Regions from separate parts of the Marinospirillum alkalitolerans genome, predicted to be linked through region 1. Evidence: predicted binding sites of a transcription regulator. Region 1 holds the regulator's gene; each other region holds the start of a gene.
What was found. The regulator PhoB, encoded in region 1, activates phosphate uptake and scavenging genes when phosphate is short. The targets are predictions, from matches to a motif close to TGTCATANNNNTGTCANA.
Positions count from the first base shown of each region.

Region 1 (6,127 bases):
CCTGTTCAGCGGCCTGATCACAACCATGCAAGACCATCAAGAGGCCGCAGGATTGAGGATCAGCGCGGCAAGAGACTGGCTGATAATAGTAGCCTTGATCAGCCAAACCTCGACTGTCTTCAAAAAAAGGCCGCTGATCAAAAGACTGCACGCTGGCGGTCAGTTCTGAGGCACTACGCGGAGCGCCATCCAGATGCGCTAGGCTCACAGCCGCACCTGCAAAGCCACAAGCATTCACGTAAGGAGCAGCAGAGGCGGCGCAGGCCACACCAGTCGACTCGGTTGGCAGACCATGTCCGGCCTGAGGCTGCTGATGCACCAGCAGCTGATCACCGACCAGCTGTTGATAGGTTGCCTGCAGGGCTTCACCAACACGCGGATGCACAACCCGATCACCCAGACCGTGATAGAGGAAAACACGATCACCAGCCAAGGCCTGTGGATCACCCAAATTTCCTGCAGCGGCTTCTTCTTCGATCAGCGCCAGACTGGATGCAGCCTGAGGCGCACCTCGCTGGATAAACATGCAACGCTGCAAGGCATCCACTAATCCGCCGCGCGCACATCCATAAGGGCCAGCCGCAAAGATCGCCACACCCTGCACCTGCTCCGGCCACGCCAGATGGAGCTGGTGCGCCATATAGCCTCCAGAAGACAGACCAGCAAGATAGAGACGCTCTGGGTTGGTACCCAGTTCAGGTAAGGCCGGTGCAGCCTCTTGATTTGCAGAGCACCCCGCCAGCGCTACCATCAGCCCCGCGATCAAGCCAGCTTTGAATTTCCGTTGCATTATTGTCACTCCTGATCACCTATCCACCGAGACCCCCTGTGGATAAGTTAGTGGATTAATCTTGAAAAAAGGGTTCAAGAACTGTGTTTAAAAAGCGCCAGCCCAGAGGAGAACAGGCCAGACGTTCAGGGTCTGTGGTCCAGAGTTCACGCGCTCGTAATGCGTCTAAAATCGGTGACAGATCCTGAGCGGAAAGACCCGTTCGCGCCTGATAGAGCGCTGCGGGCACCCCCTCAGCTAAACGCAAGGCATTGAGCATAAATTCGATGGGGCGTTGTGCCGCACTGAGCTGCTCTGTTCCAGCTAAAAAGCCCTGCTCATCCTTAGCTAGTATTGTGGATAAGTTATTTGACGACTGATGGCGAGCCAAATAGGCCTCGGGCTGACGCGTCTTCCAACGGCGCTCAATCATCAGCCCACCAGCGGCTTGATCATCCCAGCGACTCAGCTTGCCATGAGCACCCGCACCCAGCCCAAGGTAATCCCCAAAAGTCCAGTAGTTCAGATTATGGCGCGCCTGCTGCCCTGGCTTTGCGTAGGCAGAAACCTCATAGTGCTGATAGCCTGCTTCAAGAATCAGCGCCTGCCCAGCATCTTGAATCTCCACCAGAATATCTTCTTCAGGCAGCACGGGCGGCTGGCGATAAAAAACAGTGTTCGGCTCCAAGGTGAGCTGATACCAAGAAAGATGACTGGGTGCCAGGGACAAGGCCGTGCGTAAATCATCCAAAGCGCCCTCTGGACTCTGCTCAGGCAAACCATGCATCAAATCGATATTCACTCGATCAAAACCCGCCTGATGGGCCGCGGCAATCGCCTCATAGGCTTGAGCGCTCGAATGGACTCGACCAAGCAGCGCCAGCTGGCGCTGTTGAAAACTCTGTACACCGATGGACAAACGATTAATGCCTGCCGCTCGATAGCCCTCAAAGCGCGCCTGCTCAACACTGCTGGGATTGGCTTCCAGCGTCACCTCACAATCTGCATCAAAAGTCAGCTGACGCTCTAGCCCATCAAAAAGCCGCGCATAGCCAGCAGGCGACATCAAGCTGGGAGTGCCACCACCAAAGAACACCGACATGACAGGACGTTCAATCAACTCCGGCCAGGCACGCAGATCCGCGGCTAAATCAGCCAAGAGTGCCGCCACATAATTGGCCTCCAACTCGGCGCTGAGGCTTGGCAAGCCTGAGGTATTGGTTTTGAGCTGATGGGAGTTAAAGTCACAGTAGGGGCACTTGCGCACACACCAAGGCAGATGAATATAAAGAGAGAGCGGTGGCAAGTGCATCAGCTGGTTATCCCTCACGCTTGTGCAACTCCGACAGGAGTGCTTGCAGCGCACGACCACGATGCGATAAGCGGTTCTTTTCTGCTGCACTCAGTTCAGCGGCGGTCATCTGTAAATCAGGCAACCAAAAGAGCGGGTCATAGCCAAAGCCGCCGGTGCCTTGGGGTGCCGTCAGAATCCGCCCTGACCAGCTTTGCTGCACAATGATCGGCGTTGGGTCCTCAGCATGACGCATCAACACCAGCACACACCAATAGCGCGCTGTGCGTTGGGCTTCAGGATAAGCCGCCAGACGCTCCAATAGCAGCGCATTGTTCTGTGCATCCTGCGCACCAGGACCAGCAAAGCGCGCGGAATAAATCCCCGGTGCGCCCTTCAGGGCATCCACCTCTAAACCTGAATCATCGGCCAGCGCCGCACAACCACTGAGCTGGGCAGCATGACGTGCTTTAATCAATGCATTTTCCACAAAGGTGAGGCCAGTTTCATCGGCATCAGGGATAGAAAAATCCGCCTGTGGACGCACCTGCCAACCTAGAGGCTGCAGAATCTGGCTAAACTCAGCCAACTTGCCAGCATTACCACTGGCCAAAACAAGAGTTGCATTCTTTTGCATGGGGATCTCATCAACAAGAAATCAATCAATAAAATAACGCCGCATCTCTTCATTGAGCGGCGAAGAAAAAAACTGATTAATCAATATATAAACGCCGCAAAAACTGCAGGCGCTGTGCAGGCTGGCCATTGGCATAGTGCACCATCAAATCAAAGCGCAGGGGTTCATCATGCTGATAGCGAAAGCTGGCCACTGCGGCACTATAGCCTTCCTGTCCTGCCTGGACGTTGCGAAAATTCAAGCTGGAGAGCTGACCGGCCAGCGTGGAAGCATGACCAGAAACCCGCGCCTGCACTGGCTCACGCTGCCCATCAGCTCGCTCACGCACCACAGAGACTCGCATCAGGCCCACACCGCGACTACGTGTAATCTGATAGGCCTGAGCAATATGCGGCTCTAGAAAGGGAGTCGGCATCACATCGTAATAGATCACATACTCACCCACACGCTCCACATTGGTGTTCTGTGCCCACACGGATGCGCTGAGTAGCCATAAAGCACCAGCCATCACAACAGGGGCCAGGTTGAACAAGCGCGAGATCATGGTTTTTCTCCTCTGAAAGAGTGCCTGTTGTGCGTCGACGTGGGCGCGAAAGGCGCTGAGGCAACGAATGACACCTTCTGGGCACTTTTATTGTGAATCAATGAACAAATGGCGACATTTTCTGGTTATGCTGTCATCTTAGTGTCATTTATTCAGGTTGTAATACGCATGCAATCAAATCTGCCATCACTTTGGCAGCCACAGATGACGAGATGCCAGTATGAGCCAAAAAAAGATTCTGATCGTTGATGATGAAGCCCCTATCCGCGAAATGCTCGCTGTGGCGCTTGAAATGGCCGATTTTGACTATTTAGAAGCGGCCAATGCCCAAGAAGCCCATAGTTTGATCGTGGATCACCATCCAGACCTCATTCTACTCGATTGGATGATGCCCGGCACCAGCGGTATTGAGCTGTCGCGTCGCCTGAAAAGAGAACCGACGACCGCTGAAATCCCGATCATGATGCTCACGGCACGCAGTGAAGAGGATAACAAAATTCAAGGCCTAGAAGCAGGCGCAGATGATTACATCACCAAACCCTTCTCACCGCGTGAGCTGGTTGCCCGCATCAAGGCCGTATTACGACGCAGCACACCCGCTGGCGTCGAAGACCCAGTCGAAGTGAATGGGCTGCGCCTTGATCCGATCAGCCATCGCGTGACCTCTCATGGCCAGCCATTGGAAGTCGGCCCTACCGAGTTTCGTCTGCTGCAATTTTTCATGACCCACCAAGAGCGCGCCTATACGCGTAGCCAGCTGCTCGATCAGGTTTGGGGCGGCAATGTCTATGTCGAAGAGCGCACAGTCGATGTGCATATTCGTCGTTTGCGCAAAGCGCTAGGCAGCGAGCATGATGTGCTGATCCAAACTGTACGCGGTACTGGCTATCGCTTTTCAACGCAAATCTAGCAGTGCGCTCTCTCTTGACTCATGAACTGAAACGCACTGGCGGCTGGTTACTGGCGGCCGGTCTGCTGGGCTGGGCGCTCGGCCATCTCTGGCTGGCACTGTGTCTGACACTGGCAGCCTTACTCTGCCAGCATCTCTGGTCGCTGAGTCGCTTGATGCGCTGGTTGGCTTCACCCGAGGCAGAACCGCCCGAGGCCAGCGGTCTGTGGGGGCAGGTGCTGGATCGCCTTTATCATCAGCAGCGCTTACAGCAGGCTCAGCAGCAAGAACTGCGTGAGCTTTTGGATCGCATTCAGGATTCAGGTCAGGCCTTGCGTGATGGCGTCGTGATGCTGGATAAGGCTGGGGATCTGGAATGGTGGAATCAGGCTGCTGAGCAGCTACTGGGGCTCAGCCAACCCAGTGATCTTGGGCAGCCCATTACCCACCTGGTGCGTGAACCCCGTTTTATTGATTACTTTGAGCAGCAGCATTATCAGGAGCCACTGGTGATCCGCTCTCCTTTGGCCGATGATCGGACGCTGGAGTTTCATATTACGCTTTTTGGTGCCAATGAGCGCCTGCTGTTGGTCAGAGACTTTACCAGAATGCAGCGTCTTGAACGCATGCGGCAAGATTTTATCGCCAATGTCTCGCATGAGCTACGCACCCCCCTGACGGTTTTATCTGGCTATCTCGAAACCTTCAGCGATCATTTGCATGATCTTGCTCCTAAATGGCAGCGCGGCCTGAAGCTGATGGGCCAGCAGGCCAAACGGATGGAAAACCTGGTCGAAGATCTGCTGATGCTGTCGCGCCTTGAAACAACTGAGGTCGAATACGAGCAGGAACCCTTACAGCTACGGCCTCTGCTGGAGAGTATTCGCACTGATGCCCTGGCACTCTCAGAGCAGCAGCACCCGATTCAGCTGCATCTCCTCAGCGATCGACCTTTATATGGCTCTGAAAAGGAGCTGCGTAGCGCCTTCTCTAATCTGGTCTTCAACGCCGTCAAATACACCCCAGCGGGCACCAGCATCGAGATCTATTGGGAAGACGATGAGCAGGGAGGAGGGCAGCTGATCGTGCAAGATCATGGGCCTGGCATTGAAGCGCGCCATTTAGCGCGTTTAACAGAAAGGTTTTATCGTGTTGATCCAGGGCGCTCCACCAGCACTGGCGGAACAGGGCTTGGGCTGGCCATCGTCAAGCATGTTTTACTACGCCACGGTGCCCAGCTGACCATCGAGAGCCGACCCGGTGAAGGCAGCCGCTTCTGCTGCCATTTCCCGGCCCAGCGCATCGCTGGCTTGCTGGATTAACCCTGAGGCGCATTCAGCAGTTGATCAAACTTCTGTGCTGTTTCTGGGTCCTGCTTTAAAAAGACCGCTTTCACCAGCTGCTGTTCACTGCGTGGCGTACGTTCCGCCAATTGCTGACTGAGCACAAAAGCGCGCACACTCACCTTCAACGGCGCATCTTCTGTGCCCCCCATCAATCCAAGCAACACCGGCTGGCCAAGCTGCAAGCTGGCCTCGCGTGTCACTTGCAGGGTGATTTCACGCGGGTTCACGTCCTTCACCTGCATCGGATACTTCTGCTCAGCATTCAGCAGCAGCAAGCCCTTCTCACGCGGGCCCTTCTTGACCGTGACCGGCTTAGCCGCCAAACCACCGGCCAAAAGCTCAGCGCCACCGGCCGAGGCGATGCGATCCTTGCGCCCGAGGGAGTTCACCTCAGCCTGAGTCAGCTTGCCTGATCGGACCAGCTCTTTCATGATCTTGCTAATCAGCTGCTCAGCGGAAAAAGGCTTGGTGACATAGTTGTTCACACCAGCCTGCAAGGCTTCGACGACGTTTTCTTTTTGATCAAGGCTGGTGACCATAATAAAAGACTGATCCTGCATGTCTTCATTGGATCGAATCCATTTGAGCAGCTCTAAACCGCTCATTTCAGGCATTTCCCAGTCACACAAAATCAGATCAAAACTTTGATTC
Region 1 is NZ_JBANFI010000002.1:133,731-139,857, forward strand. It holds gene V6U78_RS03570 (extracellular catalytic domain type 2 short-chain-length polyhydroxyalkanoate depolymerase) at 1-790, opposite strand, end outside; gene hemW (radical SAM family heme chaperone HemW) at 846-2,081, opposite strand; gene rdgB (RdgB/HAM1 family non-canonical purine NTP pyrophosphatase) at 2,089-2,697, opposite strand; gene V6U78_RS03585 (DUF4426 domain-containing protein) at 2,774-3,241, opposite strand; gene phoB (phosphate regulon transcriptional regulator PhoB) at 3,462-4,151, shown strand; gene phoR (phosphate regulon sensor histidine kinase PhoR) at 4,166-5,452, shown strand; gene V6U78_RS03600 (response regulator) at 5,449-6,127, opposite strand, start outside.

Region 2 (6,127 bases), on a different contig from region 1:
CTGTTGAGAAGCTATTGGTGCGATCCTCCAAGAACACACCCACAGTCATACCTTCAGCGACAGGAATATTGCGACCTAAAACCATTGTACGCTGTGCCATAGCCGAGGTATTGGCTGTGCCGCCAGCATCTATTGTTTCGCCCAGACCCGTCAGGTTAGCTGCACCCGACCAGCTAAAACCAGCGACCCAACCATCCCACATAATCGCCGCATGACGCAGACGGTAGTTGCTACCACTTGGGCCATTAAAATCATTTTCAAACAAAATAGTAATCGGGCCAGCGTCTGTTTGGCGCGTATAAGACAGGTTCATCCGTGATGTCCCTAGGCTCATACCATAATCAATATCGCTGTCTTGACCCACTGCATCATCAAAAATCGTCCAGTTGGCTTGTGCGGCAACAAAACCACCAAAATTCACTCGGTGTTGGTCATTTTCAAAAATAGTGGCGGCGGTTGCCGTAGAAGCTGCTACAGCCAGAGCGAGAGGAAGAGCAACAGTACCTGCGAGCTTGTGACGCAATTTCATAAGAATGTACCTTTTGTTTTTTTATTCGGATTGAGCCAAGACTCATTTTTATTGTTCGCGGCGGAACTCAGCTTTCAACCTCAACTCTAAAGTCTTGGCCTTGAGTGCAGCTGCCGCTTGGCGCAGACTCGCACGCCCACTCAAGGCTGTCAATATCACTGCGCCCCTTGATTCGACTAAGGTCTAACCACCTTCTCTCTTCCGACCACCCTACCGAGTGCTTGCGCTTGGCGCCCAAGACGCAGTAATAATTCCTGACGACGTCGTTGCCGAACCTGCTCTCCCAAGGCGGTCGCAAAGGTTTCTGCCGACAGCTGCTCCAAGCCGGCCAACTCACCTATATCTTCAAGCATCTTCTGTACACCCTGACGATCCGGCTCAGCACTCAGGCAGAGGTGCTGCAATAGTAAACCCAGGCGCACCAGCGCTGGATAACGGGCGATCCAGCCCGCTGCATGCATAGGCTGACGGGGCAAGCGCAGGTGCGCTCGTGCCGCATTCAATAAGGCCGCTGCCGCCAAGGGGCGCTGAACAGCCGCATCAGATCCCCCATCCACAGTCTGACTCAAAAAGGCCACCAAGCGCAGACTCGACTGCCCCAGTGGTAAGCTTGCCTCTAATTCACGCTGCACAGCACGGCGCTGACGATACCCCAGCTGCTGCTGTCGCCAGTCTGCATCGCGACCTTCTAATGGCAAGCGATGCAAGGCTTGATCTCGCCAGCAGCTCATGACCCAAGGCTGAAAGGCCTGCACCAGCTGATGCACTGCCTGTCGTACCGCATAGGGTGCGCTTCCTGGAGCCAACCACTGACTCAAAGCCAGCAAGGCCTGTACGCCCAGCAGCTGTTGATACGCCACAAGACCCGCTTCTTCATCGGCACTGACTTGCGCCAGCTCACGGCCCAGCATCCAGGCCTGAGCATACTGGCCCGCCCAATGCAGCAGCTGCCGTGGTTGTAAGACAGCCGCCACATCCAGCAAAACCGTTGGACGAGGCACGTCCGCAACATAGGCATCTGCTAGCCACCAACCGCGCAGTGCCTTGCTCGCCACAGCAGGATGCAGGGCCAGATGCTGCGCCAGAAAATCCGCACAGGCAAAAAGCCCCTCTTGTGGGCCACTGATCCACTCCAACTCCAGTTCGGCAATCCCTTGCTGACGCATCACCTGGCCAGGCGGCAAGCGCACTTCGCCGATATCAGCGGCTAATTCCAGCTGCGTCTTACTGCCATCAGCCAGAGGCCAGCTGAGCTGCCAGGCATGGCGAGTAAAGTCGGTATGAAAAACAGGTTGAAGCTGCGTCTGCCACGCGCCAGTCAACGGCAGTTCGGGCAAGGCACTTAGCTCCAGCTGTGCCTGAGCCACGGGCACCTCCCATTCACCGCGCTGCGTCAACGCGCCCTCAGTCTGCCCTGCGGTTTTCAGGGTTTGCAGCCAGCGATCACCAACGCGACGCAGGCGCAACGCCATACGCTGGCGATGTAAATCACGCTGGGGCGTATCAAAATAAATGTTTTCCATTAAGCGCACACTGGGTGGCTCTTCGCCACGCTCAGCGAGCAGCGCCATCAGACGTGGGAGATCTTCCGCCTGAAAGCGACATTTGAGTTCTATTTCTTGGCCCACTGCGTGCTCCTTGAGGGTGTTAACACGGGACAATCGGGGTTGCACTTCATTGGCAGTGTGCCAGCGATACAGCACACTTTTGCTTTTTTTTGTCAGAATTTCGTTATAATCGCGCCAGAAAAAATTCATGCTTTTGTCATCAAGACAAGCCGCTTCCTCACTTTATGTCTCACACAGCACGCGCCAAGGTGACTTATGTCCTACTCGCTATTCGACTTTCTCCAGCTGATCGGCTCGCTCGGCATTTTCATTTTCGGGATGAAAATCTTCAGTGAAGGCCTACAGAAGATTGCTGGAAACCGTCTCAAAGGCATCCTCAGCGGGATGACGCGTAATCGCCTGACCGGCGTGATCACCGGTTTTGCTACCACGGCCATCACCCAATCTTCCACCACCACCACGGTCATGGCGGTTAGCTTTGTCAATGCGGGCTTGATGAGCTTTGTGCAATCCACCGGCGTGATCATGGGCGCCAATATCGGCACCACCCTCACGGCTTGGCTGGTTGCGCTCTTTGGCTTTAAGTTTCAGATCACCCCTATCGCCTTGGCTGTCATCGGGATTTTCTTTGCTTTCTTATTCTCCAAAAATCCCCGCTGGCGCAATATCGCCGAAGCCATGGTCGGATTCGGGATTCTGTTTATCGGACTGGAGTTTATCAAAGGTGCCGTACCAGATATCAACAACAATCCAGAAATGTTTGCCTTTTTAGATGCTTTTACTGATTACGGCTTCCTTTCTCTGTTACTGTTTGTGCTGGTCGGCACTATTTTGACGCTGCTGACTCAATCTTCTTCTGCCGCCACCGCCATTACGCTGGTGATGCTCTTTGAAGGCTGGGTGTCCTTCCCGATTGCTGCTGCAATGATTCTGGGCGAAAACATCGGCACCACAGTCACCGCGAATATTGCGGCCTTGGTGGGGAATGTGCATGCCAAACGCTCGGCACGTTTTCACTTTTTCTTTAATATGCTCGGTGTGATCTGGATGCTCGCGCTGATCTATCCTGCCTTGCATTTAATCGACTGGGTGGTGATGTCTGTGACAGAAAGCAGCGTCTCAGTGCTCAGCGGTGATCCAGAAGCCCGTTCTAATGCCACCTTGGCGCTCTCACTCTTTCACACCAGCTTTAACGTACTGAACGTGGTGTTCTTATTTGCACTTGTTCCTTACATTGTGAAGTTTGTTGAATATATCCAGCCTGATCGCGGTGGTGAAGATGATGAGTTTCACCTGCGCCATATCAGCACCGGTGTCATGACATCACCGCTGCTCTCTGTTGAACAGGCGCAAAAGGAAATCCAGCAGTTCGCTCAGATTATCGTGCAGATGCATGAGCAGGTGCGACAGCTGCTGTTTGATTCAAATGTCGATGTCGAAAAGCTGCGTAAAAAAGTGCGCAAGCTGGAAAAAGCCACTGATCAGCTCGAAATAGAAATTTCGGATTATCTGGTGCGCATCTCAGAGCGCAGCCATCTCGAGCGCAACCTCACCGAGCGCATCCGCAATATGCAAAGCATGATCAATGATCTTGAGCGTATCGGCGATATCTACCATCAAATTGCCAAGCTCACTGAGCGCCTGCATGAGTCCCAAGCAGACTGGCCGGAAGATGCGAGCCAAGAAATCAAGGTGATGATGGAGGCGTTGGAAAAAGCCGTGGCCAATATGGAGCAGAATATCGCCAAAGACCCCAGTCAGGTGAAGCTCGAAGAAGCCATTGCACTGGAGAAAGCCGTCAACAAGCTGCGTAACCAGTTCCGCAAAAACCACTATACACGCCTTGAGAATGGGAACTACTCGCCACGCGCTGGGGTGGTGTTCATTGATCTGCTCAATCGCATGGAGCGCATTGGCGACCATGTTATTAATGTTAATGAATCAGCATGCGGACATCGTTTAAAAAGTAAGCGCTTGGTCGGGAGCCATTTCACCCCGGTCAACCCTTCTTAGACGAACAGCCACAGTACGACTAGGATTAACCAAGACCTTGCGTTAAGCTCTGGTCTTGGTTTTTTTATTTCCACCAAGATACGGCTTATGTCTCAGGTTACTCCCGAAATTAACTGGTTCCGCCAGGCTGCACCCTATATCCATGCCCATCGCGGTCGCGTGTTTGTTGTTCATCTTGAGGGCGATGCCCTGATCCAGCCTTTTCAGCGTGAACTGATGACTGATCTGGCGCTGCTCTACTCGCTCGGCATCAAGCTGGTCATCACCTTTGGAGCACGCCCCCAGCTGGCACAGGCCCTTGAAGCGCAGGATCTGCCCTGGCTTGAACATCAAGGCCGCTTGCTGATTGATCCACCACGCCTGCCTTCACTGATCCAGACGCTGGGCACGCTGCGTGTGGAGCTGGAGCGTCGTCTCAGCATGAGCCTCAGCCAAGCCTCTTTACAGCACCAAGGCGTTCAGGTGGTGAGCGGCAATCTGGTGATGGCGCGTCCCTTGGGTGTGCGTGAAGGCGTGGACTTTCATTTTTCGGGCGAAGTGCGCCGGATTCAGGTTGAGCCCTTAAAGCGCCTGCTGGATCAGGGCAATATCGTGCTCTTGCCACCGCTAGGTTATTCCGCAACAGGGGAAGCCTTTGATCTTGATGCCGAAGAAGTCGCCACCGCAGCGGCGATCGAGCTCAAGGCTGATAAGCTGCTGTTGCTTGGTCGGGCGGAAGGCTTACATGATGCACAGGGGCAGTTGATTCGTGACATCACACCACTTGAAGCCGAGCACTGGCCGCATGTGCCTGAATATGGTTGCCTGGCTCGTCATTTACAGGCGGCCTGCACGGCCTGTCGTCGTGGTGTCAAACGTGCGCATCTGTTGAGCTATCAACATTCAGGCAGCCTGCTTGAAGAACTCTTCACCCGTGAAGGGGCGGGCACGCTGATTACCCAATACAGCTATGAAACCCTGCGCCAAGCCAAAATTGAGGATGTGGGCGGCCTGCTCGCCTTACTGCGCCCCTTAGAAGAAAAAGGCGTGCTGGTTCGTCGCTCGCGTGAGCTGCTCGAAGCCGAAATTGATCGTTTTACAGTGATTGATCTGGATGGCAGCATTATCGCCTGCGCCGCTCTCTATCCCTATCCAGATGAACAGCAGGCTGAGCTGGCTTGTGTTGTCGTGGACCCAGAATATCGCCAAGGACAGCGAGGTGACCGCCTGTTGGCGAAAATCGAGAAAACAGCCAAGCAGCAAGGCATCATGCAGCTCTTTGTGCTGACCACTCACACCGCCCACTGGTTTATTGAACGTGGCTTTGAGCCTGCCGCAGTCGAAGACTTGCCGACCAGCCGACGGGCGCTCTACAACTGGCAACGAAATTCAAAGGTATTTTGTAAGCAGCTGTGATATCACACTCATGATGAAACATGGTTGAGCGCCCTGTTTCTGTTGTCATGGCGCTTCTGAATTGAAGCGCCTACTCCTAAAGCACCTACTCCTAAAGCACCTACTCCTGAAACTCAGGCAACGGAAGATCATCCAACCAACTCAGCAATTGCCGCCGCCAATACAACTGATTCAACATCCCGGTATGCGGTGCGTGTTCATCCTGCCAATAGGTTTTTGGCTCTGCGGCGAGATCAAAGAGGCGCTGACCATGCGAGCAAGGCACGACGGCATCCGCACAACTATGCAGGATCAACAAGGGCAAGTGCTGTGGACGCTGTGCGATCCAGCGCTCAGGGGAATAGTCATCACGAATCAACCAAGATAAGGGGTATTGTCCTGCCCATAAGAGCCAGCTCTCGCTCATTTTTTCTCGCGCAATACGACGATAACCTGAAAAGGGGCTATCCAGTACCACAGCGGCCAGTTGATCAGCCTCAGGAGCCAAGCCCAATAGGGTGGCACTGGTTGCGGCACCCAGGCTCTGTCCAAAAAGCACCACCGGCAGCTGCTGGCTCTGAGCCTCCTCCAACACCCAGAGCAAACCAACATAGGCATCATGATGCACACCAGCAATCCCTGG
Region 2 is NZ_JBANFI010000003.1:275,647-281,773, forward strand. It holds gene V6U78_RS06215 (hypothetical protein) at 1-529, opposite strand, end outside; gene V6U78_RS06220 (CYTH domain-containing protein) at 706-2,157, opposite strand; gene V6U78_RS06225 (Na/Pi cotransporter family protein) at 2,353-4,110, shown strand; gene argA (amino-acid N-acetyltransferase) at 4,198-5,505, shown strand; gene V6U78_RS06235 (alpha/beta hydrolase) at 5,606-6,127, opposite strand, start outside.
Region 2: V6U78_RS06220 (CYTH domain-containing protein) is a predicted target of PhoB. The motif match lies at 2,248-2,265, and genes of this name have one in related genera.

Region 3 (6,127 bases), on a different contig from region 1:
CGATCTTGGGCTCAGGAAGCACCAGGCTGCCTGCAAGGGTGTTGGCTCCTGGATCTGTCTCGGGATGAAGCTTGATCATCGCGTAGACACCCAAAGCGGCCAGTGCCAGTACAAAAATCTCGCCCAGTGTATCCAGAGCACGGTAGTCAACCAGAATCACGTTGACGATATTGCGGCCATAGGCCAGCGGCTGGCTATTGGCGACCATATATTCAGAGATGCTGGGGAAGAGCTGCACGTCAATGGTGATCATGATCAGCAGTGTCATCAGACCACCAGTCAGCAGCGCCACGCCGATATCGCGTGCACGCTGCATCGGTGTCGAGAGGCTGACAAAGCTGGGCAGGCGGAAGAGCACCAGCACCAGCAGCATCACCGTCAGCGTTTCGACCAGCACCTGAGTGATGCCAAGATCGGGTGCGCTGAAGAGGATGAAAATCAGGGCCACGGCGAAGCCCACGACACCCATCGCTGCCACCGCGCCTAAGCGCGAACGTGTGCTACAGGCAATAAAAGTGGCTGCAATCAAGAGACCCGCGATAATCAGTTCATGCCACTGGAAGTCCAGAACCCAGTTCCAGTGCATCTGATAACGGGCAAACAGGGTGTAGCCAACCAGCAGGGTGAAGGACATCAAAATGACACTCAGATAGTTGCGCATCGAGCCATTTTGCAGCACACGGGTTTGCCATTCAGCGGTTTTGACCATGCCATCCATAAACTTGAAGTAGCCAGCTTCTGGACCACGGGCAATCATTGGATCCAAAACGGCAATCAGACGACGATAGGCATCCCAGCGCCAGAAGAGCAGTGCACCGACAATCAAGCTACAAATCGATAAAATCAACGGTAGATTGACGCCATGCCACAGATAGAGGCTGACCTCAAGCGGTTGCCCAGCAACGCTGCTGGCCGCGCCTTGTACGAGCAGGCTGCCAGCGAATTGAGGAAAGAGACCAAAGAAGAGTGAGAGGCCTGCCAGCACAACAGGACCGGCCAGCATCGGCCAGTGAGCTTCATGCGGTGTGTGAGGCGTTTTTTTCAGCTCGCCAAAGAAGGGCTTGATCGCGACAACACCAGCAATGGCGATCCCCAGCATTGCCGAAGCCACGGCCAGAATCAAGGTGTAGGTGAGCAGCTGAGAGCCTTCGAGTACAGCTTCGAGCATCATTTCTTTAGCGATAAAACCAAACAGAGGTGGTAATCCGGCTAAAGAGAGACCCGCGATGAAGGCCGCAGCGGCGGTGATGGGCATGGCTTTACGCAGTCCGCCGAGTTCAGGTACTTCTTTGGTGCCCGTTGAATGATCCACTGCACCAGCGATCATAAACAGCGCGCCTTTATACAAGGAGTGGCCGAGCAAGAAGGCAGCAAAGGCAATCATGGCGGTTTCAGTGCCGATACCAAGCAGTAATGTCAGGGTACCGAGCGCCATCAGTGTGGAGTAGGCCAGCAGTTTTTTGATTCCGGTGCTGCGCAGGCCCATAAATGCGCCAACAAACATGGTGGTCGCTCCAAACAAAGGCAGAATAAACTGCCACGCCTCTGTACCGCCGAGGGAAGGAGAGAGGCGAGCGAGCAGATAGACTCCCGCCTTGACCATCGTGGCCGAGTGCAGATAGGAGCTGACTGGTGTTGGCGCTGCCATGGCATTGGGGAGCCAGAAGTGGAAGGGGAACTGGGCTGATTTGGTAAAAGCACCACCAAGCAAACACAACAAGGCAGCAAGATACAGAGGATGGTTTTGAATCACCTCACCCTGGGTCAGCAGCGTCTGAATCGAGTAGCTACCCCCGATCATGGCCAGCATGACCATCCCTGCCAGCAGGGCCAGACCACCACCGACGGTAATGATCAAGCCTTGCAGTGCGGCCTTACGGGCAGAAGCTTCGTGGTGATTAAAACCGATCAGCAGATAGGAGGTAATACTGGTGAGTTCCCAGAAGACAAACAGGGTGATCAGGCTATCGGAGAGAACCAGCCCCAGCATCGAAGCCATAAAGGCCAGCAGCACCATATAAAAACGGTGCAAGTCCTGATGTCCTTTCAGATATTCACTGGCATAAAGGAACACAAAGCTGCCGATCACCGTGATCAGCATCGCAAAAAGGAAGGAGAGGCCATCGAGGACGAAAGTCAGCGAAATATCCAGACCGGGAATCCACGCCCATTCATGAATAATGACCTCACCGGCGAGCATCTGCGGCAAGAAGCTGGCAAACCAGATCGCCAGACCGGCGGGCAGAAGCGCAATCAACCAGCCAAGTCGCTGGTGAAAGACACTGCTCAAAAAGGGAGTGAGGGCTGCCAAAAGGAAGCCCGAGAGCACAGCGAGCTGCATAATTCAGATTTCCTCACAAAAAGGGATTTCAGATTAATCTAGACTAATACACTAGGTTTTGCGCGACAAGAAAAACCGATCAAGCGCCCTGCTGGCAGCGCACCTTGATTAAATAAGAGAGAAAAACACAAGAGTGTGACAAAACGCCACACTCTTTGGGATGGGTTTATTGCACGCTCAGAGGCGCATTCAGTGGTGGCATCCAACCTTGGCTTTGTTCCAAGACCAGCTGAGTGAGCATCGAGAGGTGTTCAGGTGCAGCATTGAGAGCTGGAATATAGTGAAACCCATGACCACCGGCCTGTTCATAAATTTCGCAGTTTTCGCCGGCGATTTCTTCTAGGGTTTCAAGACAATCGGCACTAAATCCAGGGCAGATGACGCCAAGCGATTGGAGCTGCTGTTCGCCCAGCTGCTGCATGCTTGCATCGGTATAGGGTTGCAGCCAGGGTTCTTTGCCAAAGCGCGATTGAAAGGTCAGTAACCACTGATCTGGTTGACGTCCTAAGGCTTGTGCCAAGGCCTCAGCCGTGGCTTGGCAATGGCGCGGGTAGGGATCTCCCTGTGCAGCATAGCGTTGAGGGATACCATGAAAAGACATCACCAGTTTTTCAAAGGGTGCGCCGCGCTTAGCCTCGGCTTGGCGTACCGAGTTGGCCAGTGCCTCGATATAGGCAGGATGCTGGTGATAATCGCGGATATAGCGCAGCTCTGGCCAATGGGGGCAGTGTTTCAAACTGGCAGCGAGTCGATCAAAAGCGGCTGCGGTGGTGGTAGCGGAAAACTGGGGGTACATAGGCAGCACAAGAATGCGCTCTGCCCCCAGTTGGCGCAGCTCGCGCCCTGCGGCTTCCATGGAAGGGTTGCCATAGGTCATGGCGAGGACCACTGGAATATCTTGTCCTGTCGCCTGCTTTAAAGAGGCAGCCAGACCGCGTTGTTGCTGACGGCTGATTGCCAGCAGTGGGGAGCCTTCTTCTGTCCAGACCTCTTGGTAATTTTTGGCAACGCGTCTAGGCCGTGTGCGCAGAATGATGCCGTTCAGAATTAACCACCAGAGTGGACGCGCTAGATCAACGACACGTCGATCCCATAAAAATTCAGCAAGGTAGCGACGGACTGCATCAGGTGTCGGGGCATCTGGTGTACCAAGGTTGACCATCAACACGGCAAAAGGAGGACGTTGGTGCGGGGTGTGCGCTGCTTCCATCATTGGGCTCCACAACAGGTGAACTTAAGATGGAGACCAGTCTAGCAGAAAGGGCGTCTAGATCGTATAACTTATGTATAGGTGAGGCTGGCCGCAGGAGAAGCAAGAGCGCAGCGAGAAGTTCGCTGCGCGATAGAGACTAGCCCAGTGGAATCACGGCACGGCTGAGACCTTGAAAGCCAGGATCTTGATCAGCTTGGCGGCCCAAGACTTCATCCTGAGGAACAGACAGGCTTAAACCCTGACAGGGAAGGCCTTGGCTGTGTAGTTCTTGTTTGGCTTCATCCAGGCTACGAAAAACACGCGGGCGACCCCGCCAGTTGGTGAGCAGGTGGACTTCACCATCCACATAAATATGAACGACGTACAAGCGACTTCCCGCATGGCTAATAATGGCACTGGTCGCGTTGGGGTCAGACTTGATCCGTCTTTTGACTTGACTCATTTGCATATTGACCTCCTTTTACAGCAGAACTCAAGAATCTTTGCCTTTTACTTAGTGCATCCTAGCATCCAGAAGTTCAGCTTGTGTATAAGAATAATGCAGCAATGAGAGTCTAGTCACACAAGATGTCGTCAACATGACAAGACGCCCATCTTGTGTGGAGAGAGTCAAGAAGAGGTTTTAGTGAGGTGGCGTGTCCTGAGCTGGCGCAAGACGCTGGGGTTGAGAGAGGCGTCGCCATTGATGCCTGACCAGCAGTAAAACCAGCAACACAAGCACCAGGTTTGATAAGGGCAGGGCGAGCCAGACGCCATTGATGCCGAGCCATTGAGGCAGCAGGAATAAAAATGGCACCTGAATGGCCATGTTGCCAAGGGTGATCAAGGTGGCGGGGCGCGCTAAGCCCAGAGATTGAAACCAGGTTGCCGTGACGACTAAAAATCCATCCAAAAATAAGCCGAGCAAAAAGAGCCGCAGTGCTTGTTCGGTAATCTGCATTAATGCTGTATCGCCAGAATGGATAAAAAACTGGGCGAAAAAGTGCGGTGAAATTTGGATAGCGAGCAAAAATGCCAGCCCTGTGCTCAGGACAAAGGCGATCGCCAGGCGATAGGCGGCTTTAATCTGTGCGCTGCGGCCTGCACCATGATAGAAGCTGCTAATCGGCTGTAAACCACCGGCGACCCCTTCGGCCATCAAATAGTAGAAGGTCATCAAGTAACCGGCGATGCTATAGGCGGCGACATGGACGCTACTGCCATAGTGGAGTAGCAGTGCGTTATGCAGCACGATAGAAAAGCTCAGATAAAGATACATCAGCATACTCGAGAAGCCGGTTTGTAACAGGCGTCCGGCCCGCTTGCTCTCCCAGCGCAGTTGGCGCCAGCTGATCGGGAGCTGACTGCGACGACTAAATAGATATCCAAGGCACAAGGCGACAGAAATCAGCTCACCAAGGAGTGTGGCCAAAGCAGCCCCTTCTAAGCCATAGCCCAGCCATCCAATAAAGAGCGCATCCAGCAGAATATTGCTGATGGCGCCGATGCCCATCGCCAGCGTGGCCAGCCGTGGTGCACCTGCATTACGAACCAGCAGAGGAAAAACGATACTGGCGAGGACGATCGGCGTACCCTTTAAAAGCCAGTTCAGATAGACCTGCCCAAAAGCAAGAGCCTCGCCCTCTGCGCCTTGAGCGCGCAAGAATGCACCGCTGAAGGTAAACAGCAGGCTGCCCAAGACCAGGCTGAACAGCAGCAGCAACAAAAAACTTTGCGCCAAATACCGGCGCGCGCCTTCTGGATCACGCGCACCAAGCATCATCGACATATGGGCGCCTGTGCCGATGCCAATCATCATCCCTGCTGCCAGTAAAACACCCACCAAGGGCCAGGCAAGGCTAATTGCCGCGAGGCCTTCACCGCCAATAAAGTGGCCTACGAAAATACCATCCACGATCTGGTAAGTGCCGCTGACCATCAGTGCGGCGATGGAAGGCAGGGTGTAGTGCCAAAAGGCCCGGCTGACAGGGGCTGTATGTAGGTTCATCTTCTACTCATGTAAAAAGTGGAGTTTAGGTGCTGGTATAGGGGCGCTGCGTCAGGCTGGGAGGCACCAAAGGGCCTAAATCCAGTCCGGTGCAGGCACGCTCAAGGAGTTGTGTTAGCTGGGCCAGTTCTTCGGCGGACAGCGCCTGTTCAAAATGGGTGACGGCAGACTGGTAAATCAACGGCTCTTTTTCTTTGAGCTGGCAGGTCTTGTCACTGGGGTATAAGAGGGTGGCACGCGCATCCTCAGGACAAGCCTCGCGGTAGAGGTAGCCGCGTTCTTCTAATTTGCGTGTCATGCTGCTGGCAGAAGCCTTGCTGACTTGCATGCATTCAGCCAGCTCAGTGAGGCGCAGACCGGTTTCGTCCCAAGCCAGCAGCGTATACAGATATTGCAGTTCGCTGCTTGTCAGTTCGAGGTGCTCGGTTTGTCTGGCTTGCTCACGCCACTGGTGCCAAAGGTGCCACTCCAAACGCTGTAGGCTGTGTTCTAGGGGCATTGCTTTCTCCTGTGTCAAGATTTATAGTTAGTCAGTCTAACTAATTATTGGTTCGTCAGCAAGACGTGATCAGCGCCCTAGTCACTC
Region 3 is NZ_JBANFI010000009.1:9,652-15,778, reverse strand. It holds gene V6U78_RS11950 (putative monovalent cation/H+ antiporter subunit A) at 1-2,341, opposite strand, end outside; gene hemH (ferrochelatase) at 2,508-3,554, opposite strand; gene V6U78_RS11940 (DUF6482 family protein) at 3,691-4,002, opposite strand; gene V6U78_RS11935 (MATE family efflux transporter) at 4,177-5,541, opposite strand; gene V6U78_RS11930 (MarR family winged helix-turn-helix transcriptional regulator) at 5,567-6,040, opposite strand.
Region 3: V6U78_RS11940 (DUF6482 family protein) is a predicted target of PhoB. The motif match lies at 4,121-4,138, and genes of this name have one in related genera.